DNA from 3 places in the Azospirillum sp. P4_B5 genome. Region 2 is predicted to be linked to each of the others. Evidence: riboswitches for the same ligand, from Rfam matches in the RefSeq annotation. Region 2 holds a riboswitch; each other region holds the start of a gene.
The links. Region 2 has a riboswitch for thiamine pyrophosphate ahead of thiO (glycine oxidase ThiO). Riboswitches for the same ligand answer to the same signal wherever they lie in the genome.
Positions count from the first base shown of each region.

Region 1: it holds a riboswitch for thiamine pyrophosphate, as region 2 does, so the genes downstream of both, AC1DVI_RS20945 (ABC transporter substrate-binding protein) here and thiO (glycine oxidase ThiO) in region 2, are expected to answer to the same signal.
Region 3: it holds a riboswitch for thiamine pyrophosphate, as region 2 does, so the genes downstream of both, AC1DVI_RS24495 (LuxE/PaaK family acyltransferase) here and thiO (glycine oxidase ThiO) in region 2, are expected to answer to the same signal.

Region 1 covers NZ_JBFUHT010000028.1:76,335-81,058, forward strand. Annotated here, with positions in the region: gene AC1DVI_RS20940 (branched-chain amino acid ABC transporter permease) at 1-726, opposite strand, end outside; gene AC1DVI_RS20945 (ABC transporter substrate-binding protein) at 734-1,888, opposite strand; TPP riboswitch at 1,958-2,055, opposite strand; gene AC1DVI_RS20950 (STAS domain-containing protein) at 2,217-2,594, shown strand; gene AC1DVI_RS20955 (DMT family transporter) at 2,599-3,492, opposite strand; gene AC1DVI_RS20960 (phytoene desaturase family protein) at 3,706-4,724, shown strand, end outside.
Region 2 covers NZ_JBFUHT010000010.1:172,479-177,202, forward strand. Annotated here, with positions in the region: gene AC1DVI_RS10810 (PaaI family thioesterase) at 1-433, opposite strand, end outside; gene thiG (thiazole synthase) at 497-1,267, opposite strand; gene thiS (sulfur carrier protein ThiS) at 1,329-1,538, opposite strand; gene thiO (glycine oxidase ThiO) at 1,535-2,653, opposite strand; TPP riboswitch at 2,711-2,814, opposite strand; gene mgtE (magnesium transporter) at 2,861-4,300, opposite strand; gene AC1DVI_RS10835 (STAS domain-containing protein) at 4,597-4,724, shown strand, end outside.
Region 3 covers NZ_JBFUHT010000038.1:63,317-68,040, reverse strand. Annotated here, with positions in the region: gene AC1DVI_RS24505 (ABC transporter ATP-binding protein) at 1-155, opposite strand, end outside; gene AC1DVI_RS24500 (acyl-CoA reductase) at 167-1,615, opposite strand; gene AC1DVI_RS24495 (LuxE/PaaK family acyltransferase) at 1,615-2,694, opposite strand; TPP riboswitch at 2,771-2,900, opposite strand; gene AC1DVI_RS24490 (class I SAM-dependent methyltransferase) at 2,958-3,533, opposite strand; gene AC1DVI_RS24485 (acetylornithine deacetylase/succinyl-diaminopimelate desuccinylase family protein) at 3,576-4,724, opposite strand, start outside.

The DNA.
Region 1 (4,724 bases), on a different contig from region 2:
CCCGGGGACCGAGCCCCAGCCGCCGATGGTCACGGCGATGTAGGCTTTCAGGATCAGGTCGCCGCCCGCCGTCGGCGTGACGAAGTAGCGGTTGGCGAGCAGCAGTCCCGCCGCCCCGGCGAAGGCGGTGCCCAGCGCGAAGGTGATCAGGATCATCGCCGTCACCGGCACGCCGCAGGCCCGCGCCATCTCCGGGTCCTGCGCCGTGGCGCGCAGGCGGCGGCCGAGCTGGGTCCGCCCGAACAGCCATTGCTGCCCGGCGATCAGCAGAGCGGCGACGGCGATGATGGCCAGCGACTGCTCCGCCACCACCAGCCCGCCGAGGTCGAGCGCCCCCCCGCTCAGCAGCGGCGGTGCCGCCCGTGGTTCCGGCCCGAACAGGACGGAGGCGCCGTTTTGCAGGATGATCCCCGCCGCGATGGTGCTGATGAAGACCGCCACCGGTGGGCGGCGGCGCAGCGGCAGATAGGCCGCCGCCGCCAGCGCCAACCCCAGCCCGGCCATCAGCACCAGCACCACCGGCAGCAGGAGCAGTCCGGGCAACGGCATATAGGCCGGCAGATGCGGCGCCAGCGCCACGCCGAGCAGCCCGCCGGCCATCACGAGATCGCCCTGCGCGAAATTCACCGCCGCGGTGGCGTTCAGCACCAGCACGAAGCCCAGCGCGACCAGCGCGTAGGCCGCACCCAGGGCGAGGCCATTGACGAGAAGCTGCAGGGTGATCAAGGCCCGCTCACTTCACCATGCCGGTCACCACGCCGGTCAGGTTGTCGTACCGCTTGGCGATCGCCGGCACGCGCGAGGCGCCGTCGTAGCAGACGACCACCGCCGAATGCGCCATGTTGCCCTTGCCGTCAGACCGGTAGGTCATGGCGAGACCCTGGTGGGTCCCGGCGGACAGGGCCTTGCGCACCTCCTCCGCGCTGCCAGCGCCATTCCTCACGGCCTCCAGCACCATGCGGATGCCGTCATACTGGCCGAGCGCGAAGGCGTCCGGCTCCGCGTTGAAGGCGGCGCGGTAGGCGGCGGTGAAGGCCTCCACCTCCGGGCTGCCGCCGGAGATCGGCGAGGCCGCCGTCTCGGCGCAGACACCCTTCAACTCGGCCGGCTCCAAAAGCGCCGCCGTGCTCGGCTGGTGCATGGCGGAGCCGGCGACGATCGGCACGGCCACCCCGTTGGCCGCCGCCTGCCGGATGAACAGGGCGGTCGGACCGGAATGCAGGTGCAGCACCAGCACGTCGGGCTTGGCGGCCAGCGCCTTGGTCAGGACGGGCAGCAGGTCCTTCGCGGCGGGTTCCACCCCCTCCTCGAACACCGGCTCGACGCCGAGCTTTTTGAAGGCCTGTTCCAAATGGGCCTTGCCGCTCTGCCCGTAGGCCGTCGTCTGGTAGATCACCGCCGGGCGCTTCTTCCCCAACTCCTCCGTCACGTAGCGGGCGTGGGCCTCCTTGGTCACGGCGTCACCGGGGAAGAAGCGGAAAACCCACGGGTTGCCCTGCTCGGTGATGCTCGCCGTGCCGGAAACGGTGACCAGCGGAATGCCGTAATCCTGGGCCAGCGGCAGCATCGCCAGCATCTGCGTGCCCAGCATGCTGGCCGCCACCGCCGTGACCTTGCCGCCCGCCGCGCGCTCCAGCGCCGTGACCGCGGCCTCCGGCGAGGTGCCGGTGTCGATCACCTCCGACCGCACCGCGACACCCGCGGGCGCGTCCTTCAGCGCCAGGACCGCGCCGTTGCGCTGGCTCGTCCCCTCCAGCGACAGGAAGCCGGTCAGCGGCACCAGCACAGGGACCGAGGCTTCGCCCGCCAGCGCCGAGCCGGGCAGGAGCGACGACGAAAAGGCCGCCGTAAAGACCGTTGCCGAGAGGATGGAAAGGAAGCGCCGCATGGATGTGTCTCCTCCTGCCCGGCGAAGAACCGCGCGAGGACGAGGAGGCCAGGGGTGTAGCGGCGGCACAGCCTCGAACGCTTGGCTCCCTTCGCTGGCATGACCCAGATCAGGTTCGATGGGTGTGGTCTCAGCCCGCCTTGCGGCAGGCACCCCAGCCGTTCGTGTGCACAGTGTGAGCCCGGCGCGCGGCTGTCAAGCGGCGGCCCGGCGCCTTTTCACAATTTCGCAACGCAACAGACACCGCAGAGTCGCGCTTCCCGTGGTTCCTTCCGCCGCTCCCGGCCTCGGCCGGACCGTCGTTCCACTAGGAAAGTCGTCACGAAGGATGCGGCCCACTCCGTCGCACAGCACCGTCACCCTGCACCCTTTCGCCACGGCGCCGGGCCGATGCGGGCTGCGCGCCGTCCTGTCGGGGCGGGTCGACCACGCAGCCCTGCCCGGCCTGACGCCCCTGCTCCGCCGCGTCGCGGACGCGCCGGCCCTGACCCTGCGCGTCGATCTGGGGCGGGTGGAGTTCCTCGATTCCTGCGGCATCGGCATTCTGCTGGCGCTCCGCAACGCGGTGCTCGACCGTGGCGGCGCCATCGCCTTCGAGAATCACCCGCCACGGATCCGGCGCGTTCTGGAACGCAGCCGGATCATCGCCCTGACGGTCTCTCCGCTCGCCATCGACGACGGGGTGGCGCTTCCCGCCGCCGCCTGACCCGTCAGTCGCCGCGGCGCAGCGTTTCCCGATAGAGGATGTAGAGCCCGCTGGCGATGATGATCCCCGCCCCGGCCAGCACGGTGGGGGTCGGTACGTCGCCGAAGACCAGGAAGCCGAGCAGGGTCGCCCAGATCATCCCCGTATACTCGAAGGGCGCCACCACCGCGGCGCGGCCCAGGCGGAAGGCCTGGGTCATCAGCACTTGCGCCGCTCCGCCCAGCGTGCCGACCAGAAGCATCAGCCCGAGGTCGAACCCGCCCGGCTGCACCCAGTCGGGGATCGCCGCCACGCCGCTCACCACCGTGGTGGTCAGCAGCAGATAGACGACGATGGCCGTGTTGCTCTCCGTCCGCGACAGGCCGCGCACCGCGATCATCGCCAGCGCGTAGAAGAAGGCCGCGGCCACGCCGACGACAATCGGCAGGAGCGGCGCGTCGGCCTCCGGGCGGGCCATCACCACCACGCCGCCGAACCCGACCAGCACCGCCGCCCAGCGTCGCCAGCCCACCGGCTCGCCGAGCAGCGGCATCGACAGCGCCGTGATGAACAGCGGACCGGCGAAGCTCAGCACATAGACCTCGGCCAGCGGCAGATGCTTGAAGGCGTAGAAGAAGCAGCCCATCGACAGCAGCCCGGCCAGCGAGCGGAAGACGTGGGCGAAGGGCCGCCGCGTGCGCATCCCGGCCCAGCCGCCATGCGCCACCGAAATGCCGCCGACCAGGACCAGCGCCACCACCGATCGAGCGAACATGAGCTGCGCCACCGGATAGCCGCCGCTCAGATATTTGATGAGCGTGTCCATGCCCGCGAACAGGAAGATGGCCAACACGAAGCAGCCGATGGCGCGGCGTGTGTCATCGCTGTCAACGGCGGGAAGAGCGGCGGCTTGGGTCATGATTGCACAGTATCTGAGCAACCATGATGCTGCCCAATGCCGCAACCGCAGGTCTGGCCCGCGCGGCGCCGCTCGGAGGGGTGCCGGCGTTTCACGCTTCGTGAATCGACGGGTGAGCGTTTGGCGAAGCGACCCCGGCCTTTCGCGGATCGGCGCTGGCCCCGTCCGGTGCCTTGGACAGTCTGGCGGGCGTCACCACAGCAAAGGTCCGCCATGCTCCTGCCAAAGCCTATGCCCCAATCGATCCGCATCCTTGTCGGCTTTTCGCCCTGGGTTGCCTTCGGCGTTCTGCAGCCGGCGGGCCATGCGGCGGCCGCGCTGGCGGCGCTGCTGCTCAGCCTGACGCTCTGCGCCCATGATTGGCGGGGCGGATCGCCGAAGGCGCCGGAGCTGGTCGCCGCCGTCTTCTTCGTCGTGCTGTTCTTCATCGGACCGCTCGAGCGCATGGGGGTGACCGTCCATCTCGCCTTGGCTGGCATGGCCTTCGCCTCGCTCGCGCTGGGCCGTCCCTTCACCCTGCCCTACGCCCGCGAGACGACGCCGCCCGGCCTGTGGCACCTGCCGCAGTTCGTCGCCGTCAACAAGGCGGTCACCGCGCTGTGGGGCGTGCTCTTCCTGGCCGGCGCCGCCGGCTTCGCCGTCGCGACGGAGGTCGGCGCCGTCACCTCCGCCCTCGCCACCCTGGCCGGCCTGCTGGGGAACCGCCGCTTGCCGGATTGGCTGGTCAACCGGTCCGTCGCCCGCAGTCTGGCCGAGCGGGAGCCTCACCCCTGGCCCGCGCCCGTCGTCCTCGGACAAAAGGATGGTGTCGTCGTTGTCGGCGCCGGCATCGGCGGGCTGACCGCGGCGGCCCTGCTGGCGGAGGCCGGAGTTCGCGTCACCGTCCTGGAGGCGCACGACCGTCCGGGCGGCTATTGCTCCTCCTGGGACCGCAAAGTGTATCTGCGCGACGGGACGGTGGGGCGTTTCACCTTTGACGCCGGGGTGCACGACATCAGTGGCACCCGCCCGGATGGCCCGGTCGGGCATCTGCTGCGCACGGTAGGCGTGGCGGACCGCGTGTGCTGGCACCCGGTGACCCGCGGCATCGTCCGGGACGGCGCCCTTCGGCCGCTGCCCGGCGACGCTGCGGGGCTGGCCGCCCTGATCGCGCGGGAGCATCCCGGCAGCGCCGCCGGAGCCGCCGCCTTTCTGGAGGAGATGCGCGGGGTTTACCGCGACCTCTACCGCGG
Region 2 (4,724 bases):
CTTGGCAGAACAGGGTCTGCTGCATGATGGCGCAGTCCTTCTCCACCCCGCCGTCGAGCATGGAAATCTCGACGCTGGTGACGGTCAGGGTGCGGCCCGGCTTCAGCACGCGGGCGCGGGCGATCATCACCTCGCCCTTGGCCGGCGACATCAGGTTGACCTTGAACTCCACCGCCAGGACCTCGCTGCCCGCCGGCATCAGCGTGTAGCCGGCGTAGCCCCCGGCGTTGTCGGCCAGCGTGCTGACCATGCCCGCGTGGAAGAAGCCGTGCTGCTGCGTCAGGTCGGCGCGGAACGGCAGGCGCATCTCGCAGAAGCCGGGCTCCAGCCGCGTCAGCTCGATCCCCAGCGTCTTGCAGATCGGTTGGATTTCGAAGCTGGCGCGGCAGCGCGCCTCCCAGTCCGGGTCGCGCGGTTCGAAGATCTTGGGCACGTCTCGGGTCTCTCTGATCGTTTTCGGGGGTTCAAATCGGACGGCCCCTACCCTGCGCCAGCCTTACGTTCCGATCAAGCCGAGCTGCGGGCTCGACGCTTCCGCGAAGGCGCGTTTCGGCATGCGCCCGGCCAGACGAGCCGCCCGCCCCGCCGCCACCGCGTCGCGCATCGCCGCCGCCATGCGCACCGGATCGCGCGCCTTCGACACGGCGGTGTTCAGCAGGACGGCGGCGCAGCCCAGCTCCATCGCCAGGGCGGCGTCCGACGCCGTGCCGATCCCGGCGTCCAGAACCACCGGCACCGGGCTGCGCGCGCAGATCGTCTCGATGGCGTGCGGGTTGCGGATGCCCAGCCCCGAGCCGATGAAGGCGCCCAGCGGCATCACCGCCGCCGCGCCCAGATCGGCCAGCTTGCGGCAGGTCACCGGATCGTCGTTGCAGTAGGGCAAAACGGTGAAACCGTCGGCCACCAGCTCCTCGGTCGCGCGCAGCAGCTCCTCGACGTCGGGGTAGAGCAGTTCGCGGTCGCCGATGACCTCCAGCTTGATCCAGTCCACCCCCAGCGCCTCGCGGGCGAGCTGGGCGGTCAGCACCGCCTCCTTGGCGGTCAGGCAGCCGGCGGTGTTGGGCAGCAGCCCGGCGCGGTCGCCGATGACGTCGACGAGGCTCTCCGAATAGCCGTCCAGGCTGATGCGCCGGATGGCCAGCGTGACCAGGTCGCTGCCGCTGGCCTCCAGCGCGTCGAGCATGACCTGCTGGTTCGGATAGCCGGCGGTGCCGAGAAACAGGCGCGAGCGGAACTCACGGCCCGCTATGGTGAGCGTGTCGTTCATGGGTGTTTCCTTGGATGTCGGACCCGCGCTCCGGCGGGTGGGAAGGTCAGCCGCCCTGCGCTCAGCCGCCCTGCACGGGGCGGATGATCTCGAGGGCGTCGCCCGCGGACAGGGGCGTCTCGTCCCAGCGGCGGGACGGCAGGACGGCGCCGTTCAGGGCGACGGCGACCCCGCGCGTGCCCGCGGCGATTCCCCGCCCGGCCAGCAGGGCGGCGACGGTGGGGGCGGCGAGATCCTCCTCCCGTCCATTCACGCGGATGCGGGCGCTCATGCCGCGGCTCCCTTCGGCTGGGCGAAGCGGTCGAGCGCGAAGGGGCGGATCACCGGATCGGCCTCCCCGGTCAGGACCAGCCGCGCCACCGAATCCGCGGTGACCGGGGTCAGCAGGATGCCGTTGCGGTGGTGCCCGGTGGCGTAGACCAACCCCTCCACCTCCGAGAGGCCGAGGATCGGGGCGTCGTCGCGGGTGCCGGGGCGGAAGCCGGCCCATGCTTCCTCGATGGGCAGTTCGGCGATGCCCGGCAGGGCGCGCCACGCCCCTTCCAGCAGGGCGAACTGGCCCCCGGCGGTCAGCCGGTCGTCGAAGCCGCGCTCCTCCGTCGTGGCGCCGACCAGCAGCCGCCCGTCCAACCGCGGGATCAGGTAGGTGCCGGGAGTCCACACCACATGACGCAGCAGCGGCAGGCGGGCGTCCATGCGCAGGCAGAGCATCTGCCCCTTCACCGGGCGCACCGGCGGACGCACCGCCGGAGACAGCCCGTCGATCCAGCCTGACCATGCCCCAGCGGCCAGAACCACTTGATCAGCCTCGAAAAGCCGGTCGCCGACCTGGACGCCGACGGCCCGGCCGCCGCGGATCTCGATGCGGGACACCTCGGCATACTCGTGCACCACGGCGCCGGCCCGCAGGGCGGCGGCGTGCAGGGCGGTGGCAACCTTGCGGTTGTCGACCTGATGGTCGCCGGCGCAGAACAGCGCGCCGGCCACGCCCGGCTGGAGATAGGGCTCGCGCCGCCGCACCTCCGCCCCGCTCAGCCATTCCACCGGCAGGCCGAGCTTGGTCTGGAAGTCGTGCAGGAAGCGCACCTTGGCCGCGTCGTCGGCGTTCAGCGCGATGACCATCGTGCCTTCGTCGCGCAGGTCAACCGCCATGCCGGCGGCGGCCTCAAGCTCCGCCGCGAAGGCGGGCCACAGGTCCTGCGAGGCGCGGGTCAGCGGCAGAAGACTCTCTTCGCCGGGCTCCGTCTCCACGCAGGCGGCGAGCATGCCGCCCGCGGCGTGGCTGGCGCCCCGGCCGGGCGCGCCGCGGTCGAAGACCTCGACCCGGCAGCCGGCGGCGGCCAGCCTCCAGGCGATGGACAGGCCGATCACCCCGGCGCCGACCACGGCGACGGAGGGTCCTCCAGAAACGGAAAGGGTGGAATCAGAATGAAGTAAGGGCGCGGATACCATGCGGCGGCTCCCTTCGCTGGCATTATCCAGACAGGTTCGATGGGTGTGATCTCAGCCGCGCGAGCGCATCCCGCACGGCACCCCAGCCAATGCCCGGATCATCCGGAAGAGAGCCGCCTTTGGCAAGCCCCTTTTCGTTGGTCACAGCAACAAAAGCGACGCCAGCCCCAGGAAGGACAGGAACCCGATGACGTCGGTCATGGTGGTCAGGAAGACCGAACTCGCCACCGCCGGATCGACGCCCAGCCGGTCCAGCCCGATGGGAATCAGCACCCCGCACAGGCCGGCGACGAACAGGTTGATGACCATGGCGCAGCCGATGACCAGCCCGATCATCGGCTCGAACCACGTCGCGGCGATGGCCCCGACGAGCGTGGCGAAGACGGCGCCGTTGAGCAGCCCGACCAGCACCTCCTTCCCCACCACGCGGGGCGCGTTGGAGGACGACAGCTCACGCGTCGCCAGGGCGCGCACCGCCACGGTCAGGGTCTGGGTCCCGGCGTTGCCGCCCATCGAGGCGGTGATCGGCATCAGCACGGCCAACGCCACGATCTGCTCGATGGTCGCCTCGAACAGCGAGATGACGCCCGCCGCCGCGAAGGCGGTGAACAGGTTCACGCCCAGCCAGGAAATGCGCGAGCGCGAGGTTTCCAGAACCGAGCGATAGATGGAGGTGTCGCCGACGCCGCCCAGTTTGCCGATGTCGTCCTCGGCCTCCTCGTCGATGATGTGGACCACGTCGTCGACGGTGATGACGCCGATCAGCCGCCCGCCGGCGTCCACCACGGGGGCGGAGACCAGGGCGTATTGGCGGAACAGGTTCGCCACCTCCTCCTGGTCCATGGTGGCGGGAATGGTGTCCACCTCCTCCGTCACCAGATCGGCGATGCGGACCGACCGCTTCTGGCGCAGCAGGCGCGACAGTGGCACAGCGCCGACCACCCGGTGCATCGGATCGACGACGAAGATGTCGTAGAAGTCCTCCGGCAGCTCGTCGGTGGCGGCGCGGACATAGTCGATGGTCTTGCCGACCGTCCAGAACTGCGGCACCGCCACCAGATCGCGCTGCATCAGGCGGCCGGCGGTGTATTCGTCGTAGGTCAGGTTCTCCTGAACCAGCGCGCGGTCGGCGGCCGGCAGATTCTCCAGAACCTCGCGCCGGGTGTCCTCGTCCAGATCCTCGATGACGTCGACGGCGTCGTCCGTGTCCAGCTCCGCGACGGCGGCGGCCAGCTCCTTCGGCTCGAACAGCTCGACGATCTCCTCGCGGAGATCGGGGTTGAGGTAGCTCAGCACCTCGCCGTCGAAGTCGGGGCGCAGGACGCCGACCAGCGCCTCCCGGTCGTCGTGGCCGAGCTGCTCGATCAGATCCGCGATGTCAGCGGGATGCAACGTGTCCAGCTCGGCGCGCAGATCGTCGCGCCGTCCGGCGTGCAGCCGTTCGACGACCTCCTCGACGAACTCCGGCTCCACACCATAGGCGCGCTCCTCCTCCCCGTCCTCGCGGGGCGGGTCGGGGCGTTCGGCCGGGTGCGGCACATCGTCCTGGATACGATCCGGTTCCTGGCGGTCGGTGTGCATGGCGGCACCCTCCCTGTACGATGGCAATGCGGCGTGACGGCATGGTCCTGCGATCGGCCGACCATGGCGCACCGGCGTTTGCGGGTTGGTGGGGAGCCCTTGCGGGTTCCCGCCGGGGCGCCCACCGAATATAGGTGTGCCGCCGTTTTGTCCAGCGCGGCGGGCCGCTCCGGCTTCTCCAGACCCTCGCGCAATGCTTGCGTGGGCTGCGCAATTCGTGCACCCATAATGCGCGCGCGGCTTTTTTCCCCGCGCAGGCAGCGAAAAACAGACACCACCGGCCAACGGATGTGACGATGGAGTACGCCTACACCGACATCGACGGTCAGGAAGGGATCATGCTGTCGGGGCGTTTCACCTACGACGACAGCCGCAAGTTTCATGATTTGCTGGCGGACTGGGACATCGGCGCGCGGCCCGAGGT
Region 3 (4,724 bases), on a different contig from region 2:
CCGGCGACCAGCTTCAGCAGGGTCGTCTTGCCGCAGCCGCTGCGCCCGACCAGGGCGTGGAACTCGCCCTCCCCGATGGTCCAGTCGATGCGGTCCAGGATGGTGCCGCCGCTCGGGACGCCGTAGCCGGCCTGTTCGATGCTGACGAAGGGCATGGCCGGGCGCCTCAATCCGTGTAGGGGGCGAACGCGTCCGCCGCCCGTTCCGCCGAGCCTTCGATCTCGGTCATGGTGACGAGGTCCAGCAGGTTGAACCGGCCGTCATGGTGCCAGCCCGCCTCCGGCGCGGTCATGCGGCCGAGCGCGCAGAGGCGCGTCACCCCGACCGCCCCCAGCGTTCCGGCGAGCGCGAACAGCTCCTCCGGTGCGGCGGCGATGCCCACGGTCTGGAGGAAGGCGCGGTAGGGCGCCAGCCCCGGCACCGCCTCGGCCAGCCGGTCCACCGCCACCACCGTCACCGTGCGGTTCAGCCCGCAAGGGCTCAGACCGTCCGCGGCGTCGGTGTAGGCGACCGCCCAGCTTCCCGCCGGATCGCCGAACAGGGCGCGGCTGGCGTCGGCAAAGCCCTTCGTCTCCTCCGCGTTGCGCCAGGACGCGACGCTGCCCGCCTCGCCCATCGACAGGGGGCGGCGCGGGAATTTGCTGCCCAGCGCGTCCAGCTCGTGCGCCAGATAGCCGGCGAACTCCTGCGGCGACACCCGCCCGCCGCGCTCTACGAAAAAGGACTGGGGCGAGTAGCAGCCCTGCTGGTCGTAGCGCGCCACGTCGTAGGCCGCCTGCCGCGCCACCGCCCCCGCCTTCCCGGCGTCGAGCGCGGAGCGGGCGACCATGCCGAAGCTGATCTTGTGTCCGTAGGGCAGGAAACGCGTCGTGATCGGCACCCGCGCCCGGATGGCCTCCAGCGCGTCGTTGCCGCCATAGGCGACCACCGTGTCGGCGCGGGTCAGCCACGCGCGCTCCGCCGCTTCGTCGCCGCCCTTCCACCAGACGATGGCGATGCAGTCGGCCAGCTCCGGGTCGATCTCCGCCAGGATTTGCGCGAACCAGCCGGCGAACAGCGGCTCGGCGCTCGGCAGCTTGCCGACCGTGCCGGCCTTCACCAGCAGGCCGGAGATCAGGCTCCACAGCGGCAGGCCCGGCACGTTGCCCGCCCAGACGTGCAGCAGCAGCTCCGGCCCGAAGGCGCGGGCGAAGCCGCCCTTGGGCATCGGCTGGAAATCGTCGAGCACCGCCGGGTTGGCGAAATCCTCGGCGATGAACTTCCGCAGCTCCGGCCCGCGGAAGGTCTTCAGATAGCCGGTCAGCCCCAGCCGGACCATCTCCGCGTCGTAGCCGGTGACCAGCGGCAGCAGCCGTTCCGCCTTTTGCCTCCACGGGTCGTCGCGGTCGAGCAGCCGGGCGATGGCACGGTCGATGGCGGCGGCGATCTCCGCGACGGTGCGGCTTTTTAGGTAGGCCCGCGCGTTGGCGCGCACTCGCGTTGCCAATTCAGCGATCTGCGCCTCGCTCAGCACCGGCACCGCCACGTCGAGCGTCTCGGCGCCGCGCCGGAAGGTCAGCGTCCGCCAGTCCACCGCGTCGGCGGACAGCCCCGGCAGATGCCCGGCGCGCTCCATCAGGGCGCCCGCGCCGCTTTGAGGAAGTCCTCGACCGCCACGGAGCAGCCCTTGGCGTCCGCCCCGTCGGCCCGGCCGAGAAGCTGGAAGCCGCCGTCCACCTCCACCCCCGCATCCTCGGTCAGGATGGCGGAAGCGCAGTTGAAATGGGCCAGATCGTGATGGACCAGCACGCCGACGCTGCCGCGCGGCACCTCCTGGCCGGTCAGCGGGTTGATGACCCGGCTGCGGATCCAGTGCGGACCGGACTTCACCGACGGGCAGGTCTCGTTGCCGTCGTCGTAGAACTGGGTGCTCAGCTCCGTCATGCCGTACATGTTGATGCACAGCCGGCGCGGCACGCCGAAGGTGGCGGAGAGGCGGCTGTAGAACTCCTCCGCCGCCATCTCGCGCGACTGGCCCTTGAAGCCGCCGGTGTCAAGGATGCGGCTGCCCGCCGGCAGGGCGAAGCTCCGCCCCCGCTCGGCCAGCGCGTCCATCAGATGCACGACGCTGAAGCTCGCCCCCAGCAGGGCGTAGGGTTCGCCGGTTTCCTCGGCGCGGGACAGCGCCTCGATCGCCCCGTCCACGTCCAGCCCGGCGTCGGATATGAGGTAGCGGCTCTCCGCCGTCCCGAACTCGTTCTTGGCCAGCGCCAGATAATGGGCAAGCGAGGAGTTGGGCATCGCCTGCTCGGTCGGGAACAGGATGCCCATGCGCAGCCGCTCCCATTCCCCCATGAAGCGGCGGCGGAAATTGACGGTCATGGAGCGGTCGTAGACCGCCAGCGTCGGATGGTGGCTCTTGCCGCGCACGCCTTTGGTGGTGCCGCTGGTCATGAAGACGTGCGGGCATTCCTCCGGCGGGCGTCCGCTCAGCGTCAGGTCCTTGAAGGCGCTGATCGGCACGGCGGGCACGTCGCGCCAGCTCTTCACCGTGCGCAGGGTGCGCGCCCGCTGGGTGGCGAAGCGGCGGTAGGGGGCGTTGGTCTCGAACTGATGGGCGAAGACGGCCAGCGCCATGCGGTTGAACGCCTCCTCGTCCGCCTCTCCGGCGGCGATGAAGGCCAGCAGCTCTTCGACAAGTCGGGCTTCGGTCACGTCCGCACACACCTTTTGCAACGCCAACAAACTGTTGCCGGGACAAGCGGTGTCTGGATGGAATGGGGGTACGCCGTGCCGCCCTTCAGTCCCGTCCCTACGCCGGTATGACCCGGATCAGGTTCGATGGGTCACCGCGTTGTCCGGATGAAAGCGCCGGACCGGCGGAGTCTCAGCCTCCTAGCGAGGCCCCCCAGGGAACATTCGCAAGCTAAGGGACCGGCCCCCGCCCGTCAAGCCGGTCGGGTTCGAGGAGGTCGGGTTCAGGCGGCGTCCTTCACCACCTCCAGGACCATGGCAATCTCGTCGATGACGTTGTTCTGGCTTTCCATCGCCTCCATCACCTCCTGGTTCGTGACCTCCCCAGACGCCAGCTTGTGGTGCCAGCGCGGGGTCGGGGCATAGACGATCGACAGCATGCGGAAATCGACGTTCAGATGCATGGCCAGCCGCGTGTTGGGCCAGCCGCGCTCGATGAACTTCCGGTTCTCCTCCATCGAGAACAGGCTCAGCACGTTGGGCGTGATCGGGCGGACGTGGGTCGGGTCGCCGAGATAGCCGTCGCTGCGCGGGTGCGGCACCTTGATGGTGATCCGCGCGCCGTGCCGGCAGACGCGGTACAGCTCCCTCATGATGTTCAGGAAGCTCTCGGTCGTCTGGCCCATATGCTCCAGCGCGTGGATGAGCTGGACGTCGGCGACGCTGCTCTCCTCGAACGGCCAGGGCACGACCTCCAGGTCGGCGACGATGTCCGGCCCGAAGGTGCCGTACTTGTCCACGTTGACGTAGCCGGCAAGCCGCGTGTCGCCGCAGCCGAGGTTGAGCTTGAGGTCCGACATCGCGCGCGTGTCCAGCCAGCCGTTGTTGCCACGAGCGCGACCTTACACCTCCCGCCGCAACAGCGACAGGGCGGCCATCGCCATCACCTGTGCGGCATGGACCATGTCGTCGATGCCCACATACTCGTCCGGCTGGTGGGCGAGGTCGAGGATGCCGGGGCCGTAGGCGATGCAGTCCTTGAGATGCCCGACCCGCGCGATGTGCTTCTGGTCGTAGGTGCCGGGGGACACCACCCGCGCCGCCGGGCGACCCAGCACCGTCTCGATGGCCGCCCCCACCGCCCGCACCACCGGAGCGTCGGTGTCGGTCAGGGTGGGCAGGAAGGCCAGCACCTCGCGCAGCTCGTAATCGAAACCGGGGCGCTCGCGGCGCAGGTCCTCCAGGATGCCGACGATCTCCGCCCGCACCTCCTCCGGGTCCTCCTCGATCAGATAGCGGCGGTCGATGACCATGCGGCAGCGGTCGGGCACCATCGGGCTGGGCAGGCCGCCGTGATCCTCCGCCTGCCCGCCATGGATGGCGTTGATGTTCAGGGTGGACTGCCGCGCCCCCTCCGGCACCACCGGCATGGCGGTGCGCTTGGCGGCCAGCCGGGGGATCAGCTCCGTCTCGATCCGGTGCAGCACGGCGCCCATGTGGCGCACCGCGCAGTTGCCGAGGAAGGGCATGGAGCCGTGGGCGACGCGGCCCTTGGTCTCGATCTCCGCCCACCAGACGCCGCGGTGGCCGATGCACACCCGGTCCACGTTCAGCGGTTCCGGGATGATGACGTGGTCGACCCGCGGGCGGGAGAAGTAGCCGAGCGTCGCCAGATGCCCGACCCCGCCGTAGCCGCCGGACTCCTCGTCCACCGTGCCGGAGATTTCCAGCGCGCCGGGGAAGGGGATACCCTCCTCCAGGATCGCTTCCACGGCGATAATCGACGCGGCGATGCCGCCCTTCATGTCGCAGGCGCCGCGGCCGTAGACGCGCCCGTCCTTCACCACGCCTTCGAAGGGATCGACCGTCCAGCCCTGGCCGGCGGGCACCACGTCGATGTGGCCGTTGAAGTGCACGCAGGGGCCGGGCTCGCGCCCTTCGATCCGCGCGACGACGTTGGTGCGCGGGTAGCGGTCGCTGTCGCCCGGCGCGCCGTCGGCCCGCACATATTCCACGGCGAAGCCGCGCCCGGCCAGCCGCCGCCCGAGGAA